Regions from separate parts of the Pseudomonas sp. gcc21 genome, predicted to be linked through region 3. Evidence: predicted binding sites of a transcription regulator. Region 3 holds the regulator's gene; each other region holds the start of a gene.
The links. Region 3 encodes FliA, which starts transcription of late flagellar genes. Its sites were predicted from a motif close to CTAAAGTTTNNNNNNNNNNNGCCGNTAA; they were not measured.

Region 1: motA (flagellar motor stator protein MotA) is a predicted target of FliA. The motif match lies at 1,522-1,549, and genes of this name have one in related genera.
Region 2: HG264_RS10785 (methyl-accepting chemotaxis protein) is a predicted target of FliA. The motif match lies at 3,747-3,774, and genes of this name have one in related genera.
Region 4: HG264_RS18135 (methyl-accepting chemotaxis protein) is a predicted target of FliA. The motif match lies at 2,883-2,910, and genes of this name have one in related genera.

The regions. Positions count from the first base shown of each region.
Region 1 is NZ_CP051625.1:1,882,386-1,887,764, reverse strand. It holds gene asd (archaetidylserine decarboxylase) at 1-594, opposite strand, end outside; gene HG264_RS08750 (rhodanese-like domain-containing protein) at 604-1,413, opposite strand; gene motA (flagellar motor stator protein MotA) at 1,699-2,553, shown strand; gene motB (flagellar motor protein MotB) at 2,555-3,562, shown strand; gene rsgA (small ribosomal subunit biogenesis GTPase RsgA) at 3,600-4,625, opposite strand; gene orn (oligoribonuclease) at 4,709-5,251, shown strand; gene queG (tRNA epoxyqueuosine(34) reductase QueG) at 5,241-5,379, opposite strand, start outside.
Region 2 is NZ_CP051625.1:2,328,717-2,334,095, forward strand. It holds gene HG264_RS10760 (DUF4034 domain-containing protein) at 1-409, shown strand, start outside; gene HG264_RS10765 (serine kinase/phosphatase) at 527-928, opposite strand; gene HG264_RS10770 (GFA family protein) at 1,033-1,455, shown strand; gene glgP (alpha-glucan family phosphorylase) at 1,622-3,286, shown strand; gene HG264_RS10780 (DksA/TraR family C4-type zinc finger protein) at 3,442-3,708, shown strand; gene HG264_RS10785 (methyl-accepting chemotaxis protein) at 3,877-5,379, shown strand, end outside.
Region 3 is NZ_CP051625.1:1,581,764-1,587,142, reverse strand. It holds gene flhF (flagellar biosynthesis protein FlhF) at 1-569, shown strand, start outside; gene fleN (flagellar synthesis regulator FleN) at 718-1,545, shown strand; gene HG264_RS07340 (RNA polymerase sigma factor FliA) at 1,545-2,279, shown strand; gene HG264_RS07335 (chemotaxis response regulator CheY) at 2,455-2,832, shown strand; gene HG264_RS07330 (protein phosphatase CheZ) at 2,852-3,643, shown strand; gene HG264_RS07325 (chemotaxis protein CheA) at 3,656-5,379, shown strand, end outside.
Region 4 is NZ_CP051625.1:3,909,582-3,914,960, reverse strand. It holds gene groL (chaperonin GroEL) at 87-1,733, opposite strand; gene HG264_RS18145 (co-chaperone GroES) at 1,790-2,080, opposite strand; gene HG264_RS18140 (FxsA family protein) at 2,283-2,732, opposite strand; gene HG264_RS18135 (methyl-accepting chemotaxis protein) at 2,966-4,654, shown strand; gene HG264_RS18130 (IclR family transcriptional regulator) at 4,904-5,379, shown strand, end outside.

The DNA.
Region 1 (5,379 bases), 300 kb from region 3:
CAGGCCCATCGGTCCGGCCGGCGTGTCGAAGATACAGACCACGCGCTCATTGCGGGAGAAGAGCCGCGGTACGTTCTCGGCCGTGACGCGGTTAACCGAGAACAGATCGCCGGGAACGTAAATCATGTCGCGCAGGGTGCCGCCTAGTGGCATGTGTACCCGGTGATAGTCGCGTGGCGACAGGTATACGGTGGCGAACTGACCGCCCTGAAACAATTCAGCGTGTTCGGTATTTCCTCCGACCAGCTCCTGCACGCTATAGCTTTGGCCCTTCGCCTGAAAAATCCGGCCGTGCGCTATCGCTCCAAGCTGACTGATCACGCCATCGGCGGGACTCAGAACTGACTCGGGTGCTGAGTCGAGTGGACGCGCATCGCGCGTGAGCGCACGCGTGAAAAAATCATTGAAGCAAGCATAAGCAGTAGGTTCAGGTTCTACGGCCTGACGCATATCGACCTGATATCGCTTGACGAACCAGGTGATAAAGGGATTTTTGACCCACGACCAGGTGCAATTGGCCAGGCCGCCGGCAGCTCGTGACAGCAAATGCTGGGGCAGCAGGTACTGCAGAATGATGAAGAGACGATCTTGCATTATGGGTCCTTAGCTTTCGATAGGGGCGTCGGGGTGATTGCCCCATTCCGACCACGAGCCTGCGTAGGCTTTGACGCGCGGATAACCGAGAATCTTCGCTGCGAGGTAAGTGAAGCCGGAGCGGTGATGGGTCTGGCAGTGCGTAACAATTTCCTTGTCCGGGGTTATGCCCAACTCGGCAAGCTTGTCCGCGAGATCGGTGCGTAGCCGGAGACCGCGCTGGGGGTCCATGCCGGCAGTCCATTCAAAATTGATCGCGCCGGGGATGTGACCGCCCCGGGCAGCAAGTACTTTCTCGCCGCGGTGTTCTTCAGGCGAGCGCGCGTCCCAGATTACCCGGTCGGAGCTTTGCTGCTCGCGAACAAGCGTTGCCAGATCGATTGTGTGATCATGGTTGAGATTGATCTGCGGCTGGGTGGGCTCGCGGGGTTCAAGCGTGCTGACCAGCGGTTTGCCTTCTGCGATCCAGGCCTGCAGCCCGCCGTTGAGGTAGGAATAATGGCTATGTCCGATTGAATCAAGCAACCAGATGAAGCGACCGGCCCAGCCGCCGCCCTCACCGTCATAAACGATATAGTGCAGCTCCGGATGATGCCCTAGCCGGCCAAACAACTGTTCCAATCGCTCCTGAGCAGGTAACAGGCCGGGTATCGGCGGGGCAGAGGTTATTTCTGGCGGCACCACCGACACTGCTCCGGCTATATGGCCGGCCTGGTACTCCTCGAGCTTGCGTAGATCAACGAGGCGGTACGTTGTCGGATTCAGTGGTGCCGGGAGCTGATCCGGTTCGATCAGCAAGGGTAAGCAGGGATGCGACATGTCTAAATCCTGATCGATATTCATCCAGGGTGTCTACTGTGCCGGTTTGCGGCCATCGGTTGATCCAAGCCAAGCGAGGAGGGTTACAAGCTTCTGAGCAAAATTGTACTCAGGGTTTGGTTCGCCTTGCCGATAGAGTCTTCGTGGCAACCATCGTTTCGTTTGGCACTTGTTCACCTTAACCTGATGGCGCGAATGGTCGTCACTATACCTGATCACTAGCGTATTGCCGCGCAAAAACGGCTGCCAAATACGTCCAATTTCTTGTCCGGGTTTTACGCGTTTATGTTGAAAATTGCAGGGTTTCTTGTCGTTATCGTCAGTGTGTTGGGCGGGTTCGTATTATCCGACGGGAAGGTCGCGGCGCTATGGCATCCGTTTGAAATCCTGATTATTGGCGGCGCTGCGTTGGGCGCTTTCCTCGTTGCCAACAGTATGGCAACGGTCCGCAATACCTTCGCCAAGGTCCCGCAGATTCTGTTTGGCCACCGCTTCGGCAAACCTTATTTCCTGGATGTGCTCGGCCTGCTGTATGAAATTCTCAATAAGTCCCGTCGAGAGGGGATGATGGCCATCGAGCCCGATATTGAGGAGCCGCAGGAGAGTCCGATCTTCAGCAAGTATCCGGCGATTCTCAAGGATGACCGCATGATCGCTTTTATCTGCGATTACCTGCGCATCATGTCCACCGGCAACATGGCTCCGCATGAGCTTGAAGCCTTGTTCGACGTCGAGATTTCCAGCCTCACCGAGGAGTTGCAGACACCCTCCCATGCGGTCAATCGCGTTGCAGACGCGCTGCCGGGCTTCGGCATTGTGGCTGCGGTGCTGGGGATTGTGATTACGATGGGCATTCTTGGCGACGCGAATAATGCGCAGATCGGGGAGAAGGTGGCTACCGCGCTGGTTGGCACCTTCCTCGGTATCCTGGCCGCCTATGGCTTCGTTGGGCCTTTTGCTGCAGCCATGGAGCACGATGCGACCGAGGAGGCCAATACCTACGAGGCGGTGAAAATGTGTCTGGTTGCAAGTGCTCAGGGTTTGCCGCCCGCCTTGGCGGTGGAATTTGGCCGTAAGGCGTTATTGTCGGAGTATCGGCCAAGTTTCATTGAGCTGGAAGAGTCGGTGAAGGGCCGCTGAGATGGCTGACGATCAACCGATTATTGTCAAACGGATCAGCCGTAAGGCAGCAGCTCACCATGGCGGCTCGTGGAAGATCGCCTTCGCCGATTTCGCGGTAGCGATGATGGCATTCTTTCTGGTGATGTGGCTGGTCACAGTGGCGACGCCCGGCCAGCTGGCGATGGTGTCAGGTTACTTCAACGATCCGATCGGTTTCTCGGAGGGTGGCAGTCCGTATGCGATAGATCTGGGAGGCTCTCCGACCGTGGCTCCGCAGAAGACCCTGAATGACCTGCCCGAGCAGGTTGAAGCGCCCCCGCAACTGGATAACGAAACCATAGCGGATCTGGCCGAGATGGCTGAGCGGCAAGAGCTCGATCTTCTGCTACAGGAGCTGCAAAACAAGATCGACGCTGAGCCGGTGCTCCAGCGGTTCAAGGACCAGATCCTGCTGGAGATCACCCAGGATGGTTTACGCATTCAGATTGTCGATGCGGAGAATCGTCCGATGTTTGCCAGCGGCAGCCCACGGCTACAGTCCTATTTCGAAGACATCTTGCTGGCGCTGGCTGACACCATTTCCAGCGTGCCGAAGAAAATCAGTATCGGTGGGCATACGGATGCCAAACCTTTCACCGGTCGCCGGAGCTACGGCAACTGGGAGCTGTCCGCGGAGCGTGCCAACGCAGCGCGTCGCACCCTGGTCGTGGCAGGGTACCCGGAGAGTCAGGTTGCGCGGGTAGTGGGGTACGCCGACTCGGCGCTGTTCGATCGGAACGATCCGACCAATCCGATCAATCGAAGAATCGATATCGTGGTACTCAATAAGCGTGCTGAAGCGCAGCTGATGGAAGGCGCAACTGATCAGGCTAACGCTATGTCAAAGGTGCCAGCAGAGGACGATCATAATATCGACAGGCAGAAGATTATCGAGCCGGCCGCCGCCGAGCCCGAGTCAGCGCCGCAGAAGCGACCTGCCAATTTATTCGATGATCCCGGTTCGCTCAGAAGGCTGGGTGAGCCCTGAGATCGGCTGGCATTGTCGAAAGCAATGCCAGCGAGCCTTACGGGTTAGTGATGCCTGAGAGGATATAGCGGTAACTGCGCATGCGGGTTGATGAAATGTCTCCGCGCTCAACCGCTGCAAGCAAGGCGCAGCCGGGTTCGTGCAAATGCTGACAATCGCGGAATTTACAATGGCCGAGGAAGGGGCGGAACTCGATGAACCCCTCCAGCAGCTCGTCGTGCGAGATATGCGTCAAACCGAACTCGCGAATGCCGGGAGAATCCACCAGATCGCCGCCTTCAGGAAAGTGAAAGAGCCTGGCAGTGGTCGTGGTGTGCATGCCTTTGTTTGTCGCATCCGAAAGCGCACCCACACGCAGGTCCTCGCCGGGCAACAACACGTTGATCAATGACGACTTGCCGACGCCGGATTGACCGACAAATACGTTGATACGCCCCTTGAGTTCACTCCGTAGCTGATCCAGGCCGTCACCCGAGTCGGCCGACAGGCAGAGCGTGCGGTACCCCAATCGGGCGTATTCGTCGAGCCAGTCACGTAGATAGGCAAATTCCGCCTGGCTCAGCAGATCTGCCTTATTGAGAACCAGTAACGGCTCGAGCCCCGCCTGTTCAGCAGCCACCAGATAGCGATCGATGAGATTGCTATGAGGGGTAGGCAGCGGGGCGAAGACGATGACCAGACGATCGATATTCGCTGCTACCGGTTTCAGCTGGCCGCGGTGATCGGGGCGAAACAGCTCGGAACGGCGCGGCAGCTGGGCGACAATCACGCCACCGTTCTGATTGTCAGCGCGCCAGACGACCTTGTCTCCCGTCACGAGGGCTGGCAGGTTGGCACGCATGTGACAGCGTCTGATCAGCCCGGCCTGCTCGCCGCTGATGGCCTCGACATCTACCTGAACGCCAAAATGCGCAATAACCAGACCTTCCTGCTCCGGGCCCAGATCGCCCCCGAGCAGGCTTTCTTCGGCCAGGTCGGCACGCTTGCTGGCGCGCACGCTGCGCTCGTCCTGAATCTTCTGAATGCGCCAGTTCTGACGTCGGGTAAGGTGTCGCTTGGCCATGGATTACACTTCTTGGGAACCAGCCGCAGTGTAGCATGCACGCGTATACTCCCTTCACTACATACTCAGACACAGGATCTTGCATGCAGAACCCCGATAACCTGATCTGGATCGACCTTGAAATGACCGGTCTCGATTCGGATAACGACGTCATTATCGAAATCGCTACGGTGGTCACCGATGCTCAGTTGAATGCGTTGGCTGAGGGGCCGGTGCTGGCAATCAAGCAGCCGGATGCGCTGCTGGACGGGATGGATGAATGGAATACGCGTCAACACGGGCAGTCCGGGCTGACGCAGCGCGTGAAAGACAGCGCCATTGATCTGGCTGAAGCTGAGCGTCAGACGCTGGCTTTCCTGAGGGAGTGGGTGCCCGAAGGGCGTTCACCCATGTGCGGCAACAGTATCTGCCAGGACCGGCGTTTCCTTTATCGCGGCATGCCCGAACTTGAGCGTTACTTCCACTACCGCAATCTGGACGTCTCGACTCTCAAGGAGCTGGCCGCGCGCTGGGCGCCTGAGGTGAAAAACAGCTTCAAGAAACAAAGCAGTCATCTGGCGCTGGATGATGTTTACGACTCGATTGCGGAGCTCAAGCACTACCGCGAACATTTCATCAAGTATTGATCGCGTGCCGCGATAGCGCCCAGTGGACATGTTCTCTGACCAATTCAGACGGGTGTTGCGCACGGGCTTGCAGGGCCTGGATCACCGGCAAGCTTGAGGTAGCGTTGCCCAGCCCTATCGCCAGGTTG
Region 2 (5,379 bases), 750 kb from region 3:
TTACGCCGCGGTTGATTACTACTCACCGAAATGGAACGGCAGCGCGGATGCCATCGAACAATTCGCCATGGATGCCATGCAACGCACCCGGGATAGCGAAGGCAGCGGCTTGTATGCGCGACTGTACTGGCATGCGGCGCAAATACAGTTCGATGACAGGCTTATCAAGGACTCGCGCATCAACTGGGCGGTCATGAAGGAAGGTATCGACGACGTCCTCGAGCGCTATCCGGATCAGTGGAACATAAACAACTTTGCGCGGATTTCCTGCTCGGCTGAGGACAAGCGCAAAGCGCAGGAACTGTTACAACGCATTGAGGCCCCTATCGAACAGGCCTGGGGCGACCTGGACGAGCATGCCAGATGTCAGCGATGGGCAGCCGCAGCGGAACCCGTGGCAGCCAGATGAACCGTCTTCGCGGGACGTAACAGGCTTTCGTTCATGAGATCGCCAACCTGCAGAGTACCCGACGCCGCGCACTCACCGCGTGCGCCGGGTCAGCTGTTGCTCATTCGTAATACAAACTTACTTTTCTTCCCCGTCCCAGGGTTTGCCGTCCAGCGGCTTGACTCTCCCAAGTTCCGCTTCATCCAGCCCGTCGCCCGCACCAATATCCTCTTCGTCCACCACAGAAAAATCCTGGTCGGCAGGCACCTCGCCGTCCCCCGCTTCCAATGGCGAGCGCGAGCCGTCATCCGGCAGCAGGGTTTCCGGCGTCGCGTCGTCCATGGTCGGGCCTTCGCCCGGCTGCGAAGCCTCGGTCAAACCGGCCTCTGCCGCGCGGTCTATGGCTTCGTCTTCGGTAGGCACCTTGCCGATCGGCCCCATGGGTTCATCTTCGGGAACAGATACCTCATCGATGTCTTCGTCCACGGCGATCTGGTCGGTGGTGCGGTCCGGGTCTCGCTTTTCGTCACGCGCTTTCATTATCTTTTCTCCTTCTGGTGTTATGCAGTGGACGATTCCCGGAACAAAAGATTCCCGAGTGTGCAGCCTTTGCGCTCGGGCCCAGAGCAGACCAAGGAGTACTCATGACAACAGGCAGCTGTCTATGTGGCGAGGTAACCATTCAGATCGAAGGCCAGCTGGAACCGATCCAGGTGTGCCATTGCTCGCAGTGTCGTAAAGCACAGGGCGGGCCCTTCGCAACCAATATCCCGGTACAACGCTCTGCGGTAAATGTCGTCAGCGGCGCGCACCTCATGGCCTCATACGAGTCGTCACCCGGCAAGCAACGGGTCTTTTGCAGCCGTTGCGGCTCGCCACTGTTCAGCCAGCGCGATGCAGATCCTGGGACCATTCGGATACGTGCCGGGTTATTGGACGAACCTCTGGATACGCGCCCCGCTGTGCACTTTTATGTCGCCTCCAAAGCCGGCTGGTGGGATATCGACGATGAGCTTCCAAAACACGCCGCTGCCTATACGCCTCGGCAACCACCGCGCGGCGACTGATGTCCACGGATCGACAGGCGGTGCGGCCTTGGCCTTGCCGAAGTTGCTTGCATGCCTGACACTTAAAGACATCCCGCCTTCCAGCAGTACGGCAAGGGCAAATGGACTCACCCATAACCGACTGCGACCTCTGCTTGCCCCTATTTGACGAGAACTGGATTCGACCATGAATACTTATGATCAATGGCGTCATCCCTATCCTATCGACCCGCGGTACAACAAGCGGGTCGCGTATTTCTCCATGGAGTTTGCGATCGCCCAGCCGCTGAAAATCTATTCGGGCGGTCTGGGGTTTCTGGCGGGCTCACACATGCGCAGCGCCTATGAGCTCAAACAGAACCTGATCGGTATCGGGATGTTATGGAAGTTCGGTTATTACGATCAGGAACGCAACGAGGACCAGACACTGCGCGTGCAGCTGCAGCGCAAGTACTACCCCTTCCTGCGGGACAGTGGCATCACCGTCAAGGTGACGGTCAACAGCCACCCAGTTTACGTAAAGGCCTTGTATCTGGCGCCAGAGATATTCAACACCGCGCCGATTTACCTGCTGACCACTGACATTCCGGAAAATGACTACCTCGCGCAGACCATCACCCACCGGCTCTACGATGGGGAACACGCTGCGCGGGTAGCACAAAGCATCGTGCTCGGTATCGGCGGGGCCAAGCTGGTCGAGGCGCTGGGCGGAGCCGATCTTTATCACATGAACGAAGCCCATGCGATGCCAATGGCTTTTCAATTGATGGAGCAATTCGGCGATCTCGACGAGGTGCGCAATCGCGTCGTGCTGACCACCCACACGCCGGAACTGGCAGGCAATCAGGAACACGAGACGGCATTCCTGCGTGACATGGGCTATTTCAACGGCCTGTCCCACGAAACAGTCGTCCGCATGACCGGCCTGGATGGCCACATGTTCAGCCACACCCTCGCTGCGTTGCGTGTTTCGCGTGTGGCCAACGCCGTCTCGCACTTGCATGGTGTTGTCTCGAACGAAATGTGGGGCAGCAACCCGAATATCTGCCAGATCAAGGCGATCACCAATGCCCAGAACATGACGTTCTGGCAGGACCGCACGTTGCGCGCGGCGCTGGATGAAGGCGATGACGCGCGTCTGGTTGAACGCAAGAAACAGATGAAAGACGAGCTGTTCAAGGTGGTGGCTGACCAGACCGGTAAGCTCTTTGATCGCGATACGCTGACAGTGGTCTGGGCTCGCCGCTTCGCCGCCTATAAGCGCGCCGATCTTCTGGTCCGTGACATTTACCGTTTCACCCAGCTGATCGAGCGAAGCGACAGACCCGTGCAGGTGATCTGGGCTGGCAAGCCCTTCCCTACCGATAACGGCGCTATCGAGATGTTCGACAGGCTGGTGCGGTTTTCTTATAAAGCAGCGAAAATCGCAGTATTGACCGGTTATGAGATAGAGCTGTCCCGGCTACTCAAGCAGGGCGCAGACGTCTGGCTGAATACCCCGCGTCGCCCGCGCGAAGCATCCGGAACGAGCGGTATGACTGCAGCAATGAACGGCGCAGTAAACTTCTCGATAAAAGATGGCTGGATTCCAGAGTTTGCCCGTCACGGAGAAAACAGCTTCATCATTCCTGTTGCCGACCCGTCGCTGCCCGAACATGAACAGGACGAAGCCGACTATCAGCATCTGATGCGCATCCTCGAGCACGACATCATTGCCCGGTATTACGACAACCCGCAGGGATGGCTCGAAATCGCCAAGCAAGGGATGCGTGATGTGGTCCCCGCGTTCGACTCCAACCGGATGGCCCGCGAGTATTACGAGCAGCTGTATAACGCCGAGGTGGGCAGCTAAGACCGGTTGGTACAGGGCAATGCCCGTCCTGGAAGGCTCGCGCTGTGCCCGAATCGATTGGTCTGATGTGGCTGGATTTGCCTATCTGCCGATTGATTCCATACTTGAGGAATGAGCGCGGCGTCGGGTCGCGTGCATTTTCAATTGGAGGTCCCATGGCTACCGGTTGGGCACAGGACGGCGCAGTTCAGGATCAGATCGACGATACCGTGGATGAAGCGGTACAGCGAGCCCGTAGTAAATTGCCTCGTGGCGAAAGCCTGACGCATTGCGAAGAATGCGATGAACCCATCCCCGAAGCCCGGCGCAAAGCGCTACCCGGTGTGCGCCTGTGCATAGCCTGCCAGGCCGCTCAGGATAAAGAAAACCAGCGTCATGGTGGATACAACCGTCGTGGCAGCAAGGATAGCCAGCTCCGGTGATGTGACGGAACACTACTCCAGCATCCTCTGGCTATATGCTCATCTTTCCCAGCACCCCGCCGATAACCTCTCAAGGTGATCTTCAACGCCCTATCACTTATTTTGATAGTGGCGTTCCAATATCACGAACGCTTTGTTACATTCAGCGCAGCAGACAATGGAAGTCATATGCTCAAGAATCTCTCGCTCGTTTACAAACTCGCCCTGGTGCCAGCTCTTGCTCTGCTCGGCCTGGTGGCATATGTCGGTTATACCTCTGTACAACTCACCACGGTCGATTCCCGTCTGGTTGCGCTGGAGACCAACAGCTATCCGGTACTCGAACGCGCGGACGCCGTGCTGTTCCAGTTTTCCAGGTTGCCCGGCATTTTCAACAGTGCCGTAACCGCAGGTGAATTGTCGGCGATTGAAGAAGCCAACCAGGTGTTGTCGGACATTCAACAGCACCAAAAACAACTCGGCCAGCTAGTCGCCGGTGAGGCTCAACGCAAACGCGAGTTGGATGCATGGCGCGACTCGATCAACCGTTACGCGTCCAACGCCTCCCAGGCTTCGAGCGCACTCATTCGCGGCTCCGCTTCCTTCGATGACTTGCGTCCCAGCCTCGACCGTATGGCCAATGACCTGACCCAGGCCACGCAGCTTGGCGCTGATTTCCGCGCGAATGCCTACGCTGATTTTCTCCAGACGCTTGCCAGCACCCGTGAAGAGAACGCCGCGACCATTCGGTTCGGTATTATTTTGTCGCTCGTATTGGTGCTCCTGGTTGCACTCGGTGCCTGGGCCGTCACCCGCAGCATTATGGGCAACGTGCATGGCGTGATCAGCTCGCTGAAGGCCATCGCCCGCGGTGAAGGCGACCTGACTCGCCGGGTCAATGTGGAGTCTCACGATGAAATCGGCCTGATGATCAAACTGTTCAACGATTTTCTCGACACCTTGCAGTCCACCATTCGTCAGATTGTCGACGCAGCCTCCCCGCTGGGCCAGGTATCCAAGGAGCTGTATCGGGTCACCCAGGGCTCCGAGGAAAACGCCAAATCCCAACAGCGCCACACGGATTCCATTACGCGCGACATCCTGAACATGAACGATAACATTCAGGAAGTGGCGCGCCGCTCGCAGCAGGCATCCGAGCAGGCTGAGTCTGCTACCCAGCAGACTACCACCGCTCGCGAACGCATCGAGACATTATCTGAAAGCATCAATGACCTGGGCACCAGCGTCACCAGTGCCGTGCAGTCCATGGCTGAGCTGGAGGAAGAAACCCAGGCTGTCGGCTCGGTACTGACGGTGATCCGCAGCATCGCCGAACAGACCAACCTGCTGGCACTGAACGCAGCGATCGAAGCTGCTCGGGCGGGCGAGCAGGGTCGCGGTTTTGCTGTGGTGGCTGATGAGGTACGCAACCTGGCACAAAAAACCGCGACATCGACCGCCGAGATCCAGCAGATCATTCAGCGCCTGCAAAACAGCGCCAATACCGTGCTCCATGTAATGACTGCCAACAGCGAGAAATCCCGCGACAGCATCGAGCGCTCCGCAGAGGCGACCCAGCTATTGGCGACTATCGCCACCGCAGTCAACCAAATCAACGAGCTGAACGCCGGCATTGCCCGCTATACGCACGAGCAGACCGGCCTCTCGAGCTCTATCCAGAAAGAAACCCAG
Region 3 (5,379 bases):
GCAGTCAGCATGTTGCGCTGGTCACCATGGATACCTTCCGGATTGGCGCGCATGAACAGTTGCGTACGCTTGGACGTATTCTGAATGTACCGGTGCGGGTGGTTGATGAGCAGAACAGTCTGACTGATGTGCTCAAGGAGTTTGCCGGCAAGCGCATGGTGCTGGTCGATACAGCCGGCATGCAAGGTCAGGATCCGCAACTGCGTAGTCAATTGAACGAGCTGGCGGCGCAGGGGCAACGGGTGCGGACCTTGCTGGTGCTGGCCGCGACGAGCCAGTACCAGGTGTTGAAGTCCGCCTACCATCATTACAAGTCCTGCGGATTGTCCGGTTGTATCCTGACCAAGATCGATGAGGCTGCCACGCTGGGTGAGTCCCTGGGTCTGGCTATGGAACAAGCTTTGCCGGTAGCCTATATGGCAGATGGCCAGCGCATTCCGGACGACATCTGTCAAGCGGTCGGACACAAGCTGGTCAGTCGCGCGGTGAACATGGCCAGCCATGCTGGCGAAGCGCCTGCTGACGAGGCGATGGGTAATGTCTTTGCAGGTATACTGCATGCAGGTTAAGAGCCGGTGATTAGCGCACTTCGCCTCACGGCGGCATGCAGCAAGCGAACCAGGCCGGCGTTCCGTCAGTGAGCCGCCCTGTAGCAGACACGGTGCGATTTTTACAAATTTGCTAACACGAATTCTTATTACAAGGTAATCCACACAGATGGGCAGCAATCATCCGGTTCAGGTTATCGCGGTCACCGGCGGCAAGGGCGGGATCGGCAAAACCAACGTATCCGTCAACCTCAGCATGGCGCTGGCGGCGTTGGGGCGTCGGGTCGTACTGCTCGATGCCGACCTTGGCCTCGCCAACGTGGACGTGCTCCTGGGTATCAAGCCCAAGGCCACGCTTGCGGACGTGCTTGATGGCAAATGTGACCTGCGGGATGTGCTGATTGACGGCCCCGGCGGCATCCGCATCGTTCCCGCCGCATCAGGTGCGGCGCGCATGGTCAACCTGAACCAGCAGCAACACGCCGGGCTTATTCAGGCCTTCAGTGACATCGGCGACAACATTGACGTGTTGATAGTCGACACCGCTGCCGGAATAGGCGACTCGGTCGTGAGCTTCGTGCGCGCCGCCCAGGAAGTGTTGGTGGTTGTGTGCGACGAGCCGACCTCGATTACTGACGCCTATGCGCTGATCAAGCTGCTCAATCGCGACCATGGCATGACCCGTTTTCGGGTGCTGGCCAACATGGTCAATACGCCGCAGGAAGGCCGCACTGTCTTCGCCAAACTGACCAAGGTGACCGATCGGTTCCTGGACGTGGCGCTGCAATATGTCGGCGCGGTGCCCTATGACGAATCCGTACGCAAAGCGGTGCAGAAACAGCGCGCGGTATTTGACGCCTTCCCGCGAAGCAAGGCCTCGCTGGCCATTCGCGGCATTGCGCAGAAGGTTGATGCCTGGCCGTTGCCGGTTAACCCGCGTGGTCACCTGGAGTTCTTTGTGGAACGTCTGGTCCAGCAATCGGGGGCAGATTCATGATCGCGTCCGCCAGTGGAGCCTATATGTACAACCGTACCCAACGTGCAGCGGGTCAGCAGGATCTGCTGGTCGAACAGTTTGCTCCCCTCGTCAAACGCATTGCCTATCACTTGCTCGGGCGCTTGCCATCCAGCGTGCAGGTAGAAGATCTGATGCAGGCGGGCATGATCGGCCTGCTCGAAGCTTCACGCAAATTCGACCATTCAAAGGGCGCCAGTTTCGAAACCTACGCCGGCATCCGCATTCGTGGCGCCATGCTGGATGAGGTTCGTAAAGGCGACTGGGCGCCCCGATCGGTTCACCGCAATACGCGCATGGTCAGTGATGCCATCCGCGCAGTGGAGGCCAGGCTCGGACGTGACGCTAAAGATCATGAGGTTGCGGCCGAATTAGAGATGAGCCTTGAGGATTACTACGCGATTCTTGGCGACACCGCAGGCAGCAAGCTGTTCAGCTTCGAGGATCTGCTCGAATCCGGTGCGGCGGCGGATGTGCACGCCGAGGGTGAGCCCCAGGGCGAATTGCATGACGAGCGCTTTCGCGGCGCACTGGTCGAGGCCATCGAAGGCCTCCCGGAGCGCGAGCGGCTGGTGCTTTCCCTGTACTACGACGAAGAGCTGAATCTCAAGGAGATTGGCGCGGTGCTGGGCGTGAGCGAATCGAGGGTGAGTCAGCTGCATACCCAGTGCGCCGCCAGGTTGCGCGCACGCCTGGTCGCCTGGAAGAACGAATAATAGATAGCCGGATCTCTGGTCCGGCTATCGCAGCCGTGGCTGTGTCGCCTGCCGGCGGGTCAGCTTAGGGTGCGCGCTTTACTTGCTGAGCGCTTCTCGCTCAGGGACATGAATTCAGCAGAGTGCGAACCTGCACTTTTTTCTGGTTTGTACGGAGGTTTACTTGGACAAGAATATGAAAATTCTCATCGTCGACGATTTTTCGACGATGAGGCGCATTATCAAGAACCTGCTGCGTGACCTCGGGTTCACCAACACCGCTGAAGCCGATGACGGCAATACTGCTTTGCCAATGCTCCAGAGCGGCAATTTCGATTTCCTCGTCACTGACTGGAACATGCCCGGTATGAGCGGTATTGACCTGCTCAGGGCGGTTCGCGCTGACGACCGTCTGAAGCATCTTCCGGTGCTCATGGTCACAGCCGAGGCCAAGCGCGACCAGATCATCGAGGCCGCCCAGGCAGGTGTGAGCGGTTATGTGGTCAAGCCATTCACTGCCCAGGCGCTCAAGGAAAAGATCGAAAAGATTTTCGAGCGCGTTCAGCCGAAATAACCAACCGGGGTACCAGATGATGGCGTTAAGCAAGGATCCCGGCCAGGCGACTGCTCAACAGTTTGAGCAATCCCTCAAGGAGCATGCACTACAGCTCGTTGAGTATCTAGAAAATGGGCAATTCAGCGAAGCGGTGCTGGTGGTGCACGCGATCAATCAGGCCCGAGACCGCGGGCTGTATCACGAGGTAGGCCAGCTTACCCGGGCGTTACACAACGCCATCGTGAATTTTCAGATCGACACCTCCCACGCGCTGGGCGACAGCGGCGAAGCCTCGAAGATTTCCGATGCCTCGGACCGTCTCGACTATGTCGTGCAGCTCACCGACAAGGCTGCCAATCGCACCATGGATCTGGTGGAAAGCAGCACCCCCCATGTCGCCGAGATTGGCGAAGAGGCGGCGGCGTTGCGCCTCGAATGGGCGCGTCTGCAGCGCCGGCAAATGACCGCCGATGAATTTCGCGACCTGTCTCGACGCATCGGAGAATTCCTCACGCGCACCGAGCAGTCTGCGACAACCGTCTCGACCCATCTGAACGACATCATGATCGCTCAGGATTACCAGGATCTGACTGGCCAGGTCATCAAGCGTGTAACGACGCTGGTTCACGATGTAGAGGAAAGCCTGGTGAGTCTGGTGCGTATGGCCGGGAAGGTCGATCGCCTTGCCGGAATCGAGCACGGCGATGGCGTACAGCCGAAAAAAGCCCCAGAAAAGGGTGAAGGTCCGCAGATTCATGCCGATATAAGGGAAGACGTAGTGTCTGGGCAAGACGAAGTCGATGATTTGCTGTCCAGTCTTGGTTTTTAAGGGAGCGAGTGCATGAGTGTTGACGCGGATGAGGAAATTCTTCAGGACTTTCTGGTGGAAGCCGGAGAGATCCTGGAGCAGTTGTCCGAGCAGTTGGTAGAACTGGAAAACCGTCCGGACGACGCCGATCTGCTCAATGCGATCTTTCGCGGCTTTCACACCGTAAAAGGCGGTGCCGGATTCCTGCAACTGGACGCACTGGTTGGCTGCTGTCATATCGCGGAAAACGTGTTCGACATCCTGCGTAAGGGCGAACGTTCGGTGACCTCCGAACTGATGGACGTCGTGCTGCAGGCGCTTGATGCGGTCAACAGCATGTTCGCTCAGGTGCGCGAAGGCGAGACGCCCACGCCCGCTGAGCCTGCATTGCTTGAAGCGCTGGCCTTGCTGGCGAAACCAGCGGCGAGCGAAAACCATGAGCCTGTCACCTCGAACCAGACAGTAGAAGCGACCACCGTGGACACTCCGGAAGCAGCCGGCGGCGAAGGTGATATCACCGACGACGAGTTCGAGAAACTTCTGGACGCGCTACAGGCAGAGCCCTCTGCCGAGGCCGTTGAATCCGCTTTGCCTGTGTCTGCCGGCAGTGCGGGTAGCGGCGATAGCGATAGCGATGAAATAACCGACGAAGAGTTTGAAGCCCTGCTTGATCAACTGCACGGAGCAGGTAAACCGCCTGTTGCGGCCGTAGCGGCGGCTGCCAGCGCATCGATACCGGACACTGGCGCGTCTGATGACGTCATCACTGACGACGAATTCGAAGCTTTGTTGGATCAGTTGCACGGCACCGGCAAAGGTCCGGGCGCGACAGACGCGGCGCAAGCTGTTTCCAGGGACGAACCTGCCGCAGACTCGGCAGGTATCGATCATATTACCGATGATGAATTCGAAGCGCTGCTGGATCAACTGCATGGCACCGGCAAGGCGCCGGGCAAGTCTGACGTTGACTCAGCTTCTGACACCACCGCTGCCGCTGCGGCCAGACCCGATGCCCGGCCAGCTGCTGCACCTGCACCCGCCCGCCAGCCCGAGCCCGTCGCGGCAAAAGCACCGGCCGCTGCTGATGCACATCCCGCAGAAACCACGGTGCGCGTGGACACAGCGCGCCTCGACGAAATCATGAATCTGGTCGGCGAGCTGGTGCTGGTGCGCAACCGCCTGGTGCGTCTTGGGGCGAGCACTGGCGGCGAGGAGCTGAGCAAGGCTGTGGGCAATCTTGATGTGGTGACGGCCGATCTGCAGTCATCCGTGATGAAGACCCGCATGCAGCCAATCAAGAAGGTGTTTGGCCGCTTTCCGCGTGTCGTGCGCGATCTTGCACGTGCTCTCAAGAAAGAAATCACGCTCGAGCTGATCGGGGAGGAAACTGACCTCGACAAGAACCTGGTCGAGGCGCTGGCCGATCCGCTGGTTCACCTGGTACGCAACTCGGTAGACCATGGCGTTGAGATGCCAGACGAGCGCGAAGCCGCTGGCAAATCGCGGATGGGCAAAGTGGTGCTCGCTGCGGAGCAGGAAGGCGATCATATATTGCTGACCATTACCGACGATGGTCGCGGAATGGATCCGGAAGTACTTCGGCGCAAGGCGGTCGAGAAGGGCATGATGGAACGCGAAGCCGCCGAGCGGTTGAGCGAAAGTGAGTGTTTCGACCTCATTCTGGCCCCCGGCTTTTCCACCAAGACCGAGATCTCGGATGTGTCCGGGCGCGGCGTTGGCATGGATGTGGTCAAGAC
Region 4 (5,379 bases), 1.7 Mb from region 3:
GCTTACACATGATCTTCTAATCAATGCTCCAGGCACAAAAAAAACCCGGTCTTTACAGACCGGGTTTTCGGAGCGGGAAAGCAGCGTTACATCATGCCGCCCATGCCGCCCATACCACCCATGCCGCCCATGTCAGGCATTGCTGGCTTGTCGTCGTCCGGCAACTCAGCAATCATGGCTTCGGTCGTGATCATCAGGCTGGCCACGGAGGCAGCAGCCTGCAGCGCAGCGCGAGTGACCTTGGCCGGATCGAGGATACCCATTTCGATCATGTCGCCGTACTCACCGGTGGCAGCGTTGTAACCATAGTTACCGGAGCCGGCCTTGACCTTGTCCAGCACGACAGAAGCTTCGTCACCGGCGTTGGTCACGATCTGACGGAAAGGTGCTTCGACAGCGCGACGCAGCAGATTGACGCCGACAGTCTGGTCATCGTTAGCACCAGTCATGCCTTCGATTGCCTGCAGCGCGCGAACCAGCGCTACCCCACCGCCAGGTACCACGCCTTCTTCAACGGCCGCACGGGTTGCGTGCAGAGCGTCTTCAACGCGGTGCTTCTTCTCTTTCATCTCGACTTCAGTCGCTGCGCCAACCTTGATGACGGCAACACCGCCGGCCAGCTTGGCCAGACGCTCTTGCAGCTTCTCACGGTCGTAATCGGAGGTAGTGTCGTCGATCTGCTTACGGATCTGCGATACACGCGCTTCGATGTCGATCTGGGTGCCCGCACCGTCGATAACAGTGGAGTTGTCCTTGTTGATCTGAACGCGCTTGGCCTGGCCAAGGTGCTCAAGAGACGTGTTCTCAAGGTTCAGCCCAACTTCTTCGCTGATCACGGTACCGCCGGTCAGGATAGCGATATCCTGCAGCATTGCCTTGCGACGATCACCGAAGCCAGGCGCCTTGACGGCTGCAACCTTGACGATGCCACGCATGTTGTTGACAACCAGAGTCGCCAGCGCTTCGCCTTCAACGTCTTCAGCAACGATCATCAGCGGACGGCCAGCCTTGGCAACAGCTTCCAGAATCGGCAGCATTTCGCGGATGTTGGAGATCTTCTTGTCAACCAGCAGGATGTACGGGTTGTCCAGCTCGGCAGCCATGGTTTCTGGCTTGTTGACGAAGTAAGGAGACAGGTAGCCGCGATCGAACTGCATGCCTTCTACGACAGACAGCTCGTTGTCCAGGCCGGAGCCTTCCTCAACAGTGATAACGCCTTCCTTGCCGACTTTTTCCATCGCGTCAGCGATGATCTTGCCGATGGACTCATCGGAGTTGGCCGAGATGGTGCCGACCTGAGCGATGGCGCGGGAATCAGCGCAGGGCTTGGCCAGGTTCTTCAGCTCGGCAACGATAGCGGTAGTCGCCTTGTCGATGCCGCGCTTGAGGTCCATGGGGTTCATGCCGGCAGCAACAGACTTCAGACCTTCGGTAACGATAGCCTGAGCCAGAACGGTCGCGGTGGTAGTACCGTCACCGGCGTCGTCGTTGGCGCGGGACGCTACGTCCTTGACCAGCTGGGCACCCATGTTCTCGAACTTGTCTTTCAGCTCGATTTCCTTGGCAACGGAAACGCCGTCCTTGGTGATCATCGGCGCGCCGAAGCTGCGCTCGATCAACACGTTGCGACCCTTCGGTCCCAGAGTAGCCTTTACGGCGTCAGCCAGAGTATTCACACCAGCCAGCATCTTGTTGCGGCCGGAAATTCCGAACTTAACTTCTTTAGCAGCCATTTTCGCTTTCCTTCATATATTCGTTGGAGAAATGCAGGACGTCAGCAGTTCGCGGATCAGTCCAGCACACCATAAATTTCGGATTCGCTCATGATCAGCAGGTCTTCGCCGTCGATCTTGATGGTGCTGCTGCCGGAATAGGGACCAAAGACAACCTTGTCACCTTCCTTGACGGCCAGTGCGCGCACTTCACCGTTGTCCAGCAGACGCCCGGTACCTACAGCTACTACCACGCCGGTATTTGGCTTTTCTGCGGCTGAGCCAGGCAGAACGATACCGCCAGCGGTTTTAGTTTCTTCTTCGCTGCGACGAACGACGACGCGATCGTGTAACGGACGAATTTTCATCGTGTTTAGTCTCCAATTAGCTTCTAAAAGCCGGCGTGCCGGCGTCCCAAGAAAAACAGGCTTTTCAGCCTGACAAACATGCCTGAGCATGCTTTTGTTCAGGGCATGCACCCGATGAGGGAGCCTGCCAAAACTGGTGAATCCTTAATGGGGCCCTGTAAAAGCTTTTCAAGCCCCCTGCCGCAAAATTTTTCTGCCTGGTTCAGTCGCGATTGATGCGCTGATCCGAGTCGGACGACTCCTTGCGACCAGCCTCCCACTCGCCTTCGATGACGTGGTGCTCGCCGCGCTTCCAGACTGTCGGCCCGCCTGGTTCGCCCGGACCGGGTCGGTTGCGATTACGCAGCGCGAGTATCAAGGCAGGGACTGCCAGAACATCAGTCACGACACCCGGGATCAGTAACAGCACACCGGCCAGCACGCCCCACATTCCCGACTTTAGAATGGAGAAAGGCGCGCGGTTCTCAGCCATTTGCATCTGCAGACGCTGGAGCATTCCCCAGCCCTGTCGTTGTATGACTGCTACGCCAAGCAACCCGCTTACCAACACCCAGAGCAGGGTGAACCCGACTCCGATCGCCTGGCCCAGCAATATCAGGCCCGCCAGTTCGATCAGCGGGATCAGCAACAGCAAAATTCGAATCAGGGGCATGGCAGCCTCTCATGAGATGGCAAACAAGCTATATGGGGTTCACTGGCAAAGACTTCAACCTTCGACATCAACCGGCTACCTCTCATCCGCCGGCCTCGGCAGACCGACGGCGTCTGAGGAGAAAAAACATCAAAAAGCCCGAGATAGACACTTCAGAACCCGCGTCGCCTGCCGATACCTTGCACGTAACCATTCAGATCATTGTTCCGCCCGGAGCCCAGTAAGGAAACGTCATGAATCTTGTTTCAAGCCTCAGCATACGGTCCCGCCTGCTAATCGGGATTCTGCTTCCCGTCTTGTTGACCGCAGGAGTCACTGCCTGGCTAACCTTCAATCAGATTCAGGTGCAGGGAGCTGCTGAGGTGGAGCGACTGCGCACTCAACTTATCGAAGCCCACAAGACCGGACTCAAGCAGGTAGTGGACGCGGCGCGCACGGCTATCGAGGAGGTCTATACCGACCCCTATATGGACAAGAGCACGGCCCAGACGGCGGCGCGGGACATTATTCGCTCGATGGGTTTCGGCGATAACAACTATATCTATGCATGGACATACGACTCCTACAATCTGGCCTTTCGGCCCAAGCCCAGCGCCGAAGGGCCATCAGTGGATTCGACGCCGGCGCGCAGAGAGTTGTTGCGCAATCTGATCTCGAGCGGGCGAAGCGGCCAGGGGTTCCACGACTATATCTGGACGAATCCGGCAACAGGCCAGCCGGAGCCGAAGATATCCTATTCGATCGATCTGCCTGAATGGCAATGGGTTATCGGAGCGGGCATTTACGTCACCGATGTCGATAGAGCGGTGAGCGCAGCACAGCAGGAGATCGAAGCGAACACCGCGGCTGCGCTCAGCCGCATACTGTGGATCACGCTATTTATCGTCGGCGTCGCGATCCTGCTTGGGATCTTCATCGGCCGCACCGTCACCCGCCCGCTCAATAGCGCTACCCGCATGATGCAGGAAATCGCCGAGGGCGACGGCGACCTGACGCAGCGTTTGCCCGCACAGGGCACCGACGAGCTGAGCGAGCTGGGCCGTCAATTCAACGCCTTTGTCTCGAAGATCCAACAGGCCATTGCACAGGTAGGCGAGACCACCGATCAGCTTGCGTCCGCTGCGGAGGAGCTGAGTCATATCGCCTCAGAGACGCAGGCCTCCGTCGAACTGCAGGGAAGCGAGACCGATCAGATTGCCTCGGCAATCAACGAGATGGCCGCAACCGTGCTCCAGATCGCCGGAAATGCCACCGAAGTCGAAAGCGCTGCGTCGGTAGCAGACGAGCAATCGCGACTGGGCCGCGGCACCGTTCTGTCATCCCAGGAATCGGTCCGGCACCTGTTTACTACCTTGCAGGAAAGTGCACGGATGATCGAGGCGCTGGCAGCCAAGAGCGATGAGATTCAGTCGGTGGTGGACGTGATCCGTGAAGTCACTGAACAGACCAACCTGCTGGCGCTTAACGCAGCAATCGAGGCGGCGCGCGCTGGCGAGATGGGACGCGGTTTTGCTGTAGTAGCAGACGAAGTCAGACAGCTCGCCAGCCGTAGCGGTGAATCGGCTACGCAGATCCGCGCCATGATCGAGAGCTACGTCGATGAATCAAAGAAAGCCGCTGATCACATGAAAGGTGCTCAGGCGCAATCGCAACACACGGTCAGCGCGATCAACGAGGCAGCAGGATCGCTGCAGACCATCGAAGAGTCGGTCGGTATGATCCGCGGCCAGATAATTCAGGTGGCCGCTGCATCCGAACAACAGAGCCATGTCGCCGAAGACATCAATCGCAACGTCGTCAGCATCGTCAACGCGGCGGCACAAAGCTCAACGGGAGTCAGCCAGACCTCCGACGCCAGCAACGAGCTCGCACGGCTGGGCGAAAATCTCAGGCAGTTGGTATCCCAGTTCAGGGTGCACTGAGCCTCCCTCCCCTCCCAGCTCAGGGTTGGGGCACGCCCGACCCTGAGCTGCGTCATCAGGCTGTACTTCAAGCACTCCGCCGCTATCTCATGGAGCAAAAGCACAGGCGGCGTGCCCTCGCTGTTCAAACCAGTCACCGAAAAATGTGACGCAAGTCTCCTTTGATTGACTAATGCGGCGTAGGTCGTGAAGCTCTCGGGTAGGCTCTTGGCCATTGATGGCCGACCAGATCACGACGGAGATAAGGACGTGTCCAAACAGATATTCCCCAGCGACGCCACCAAGGATCGTCGCTTCGTAGAATCGCTTTCTCGCGGCCTGAACGTGCTGCGGGCGTTCAATGAAGGGTCGGTTACGCTCGGTAACCAGGAGATCGCACGCATAACCGGACTGCCCAAGGCGACGGTATCGCGCATGACGTTCACGCTGACCAGCCTCGGCTATCTCAGCTATAACGCTCGCCTGGAAAAGTATCAGCTCAGCTCCGGGGTTCTGGCGCTTGGTCATGCGTACGTGTCCAACCTGCGGGTACGCCAACTGGCTCAACCGTACATGGACGAATTTGCCCGACTGAACAACACCTCCGTAGGGCTTACCTGCCGTGATCGCTTCCATATGATCTACGTGGAGAACCGGCTGCCACCGGAGCAGTCCCTGTTACGCATGGAGATCGGTTTGAAACTGCCAATGGCCACGACAGCGGCCGGGCGCGCCTATTACGCGTC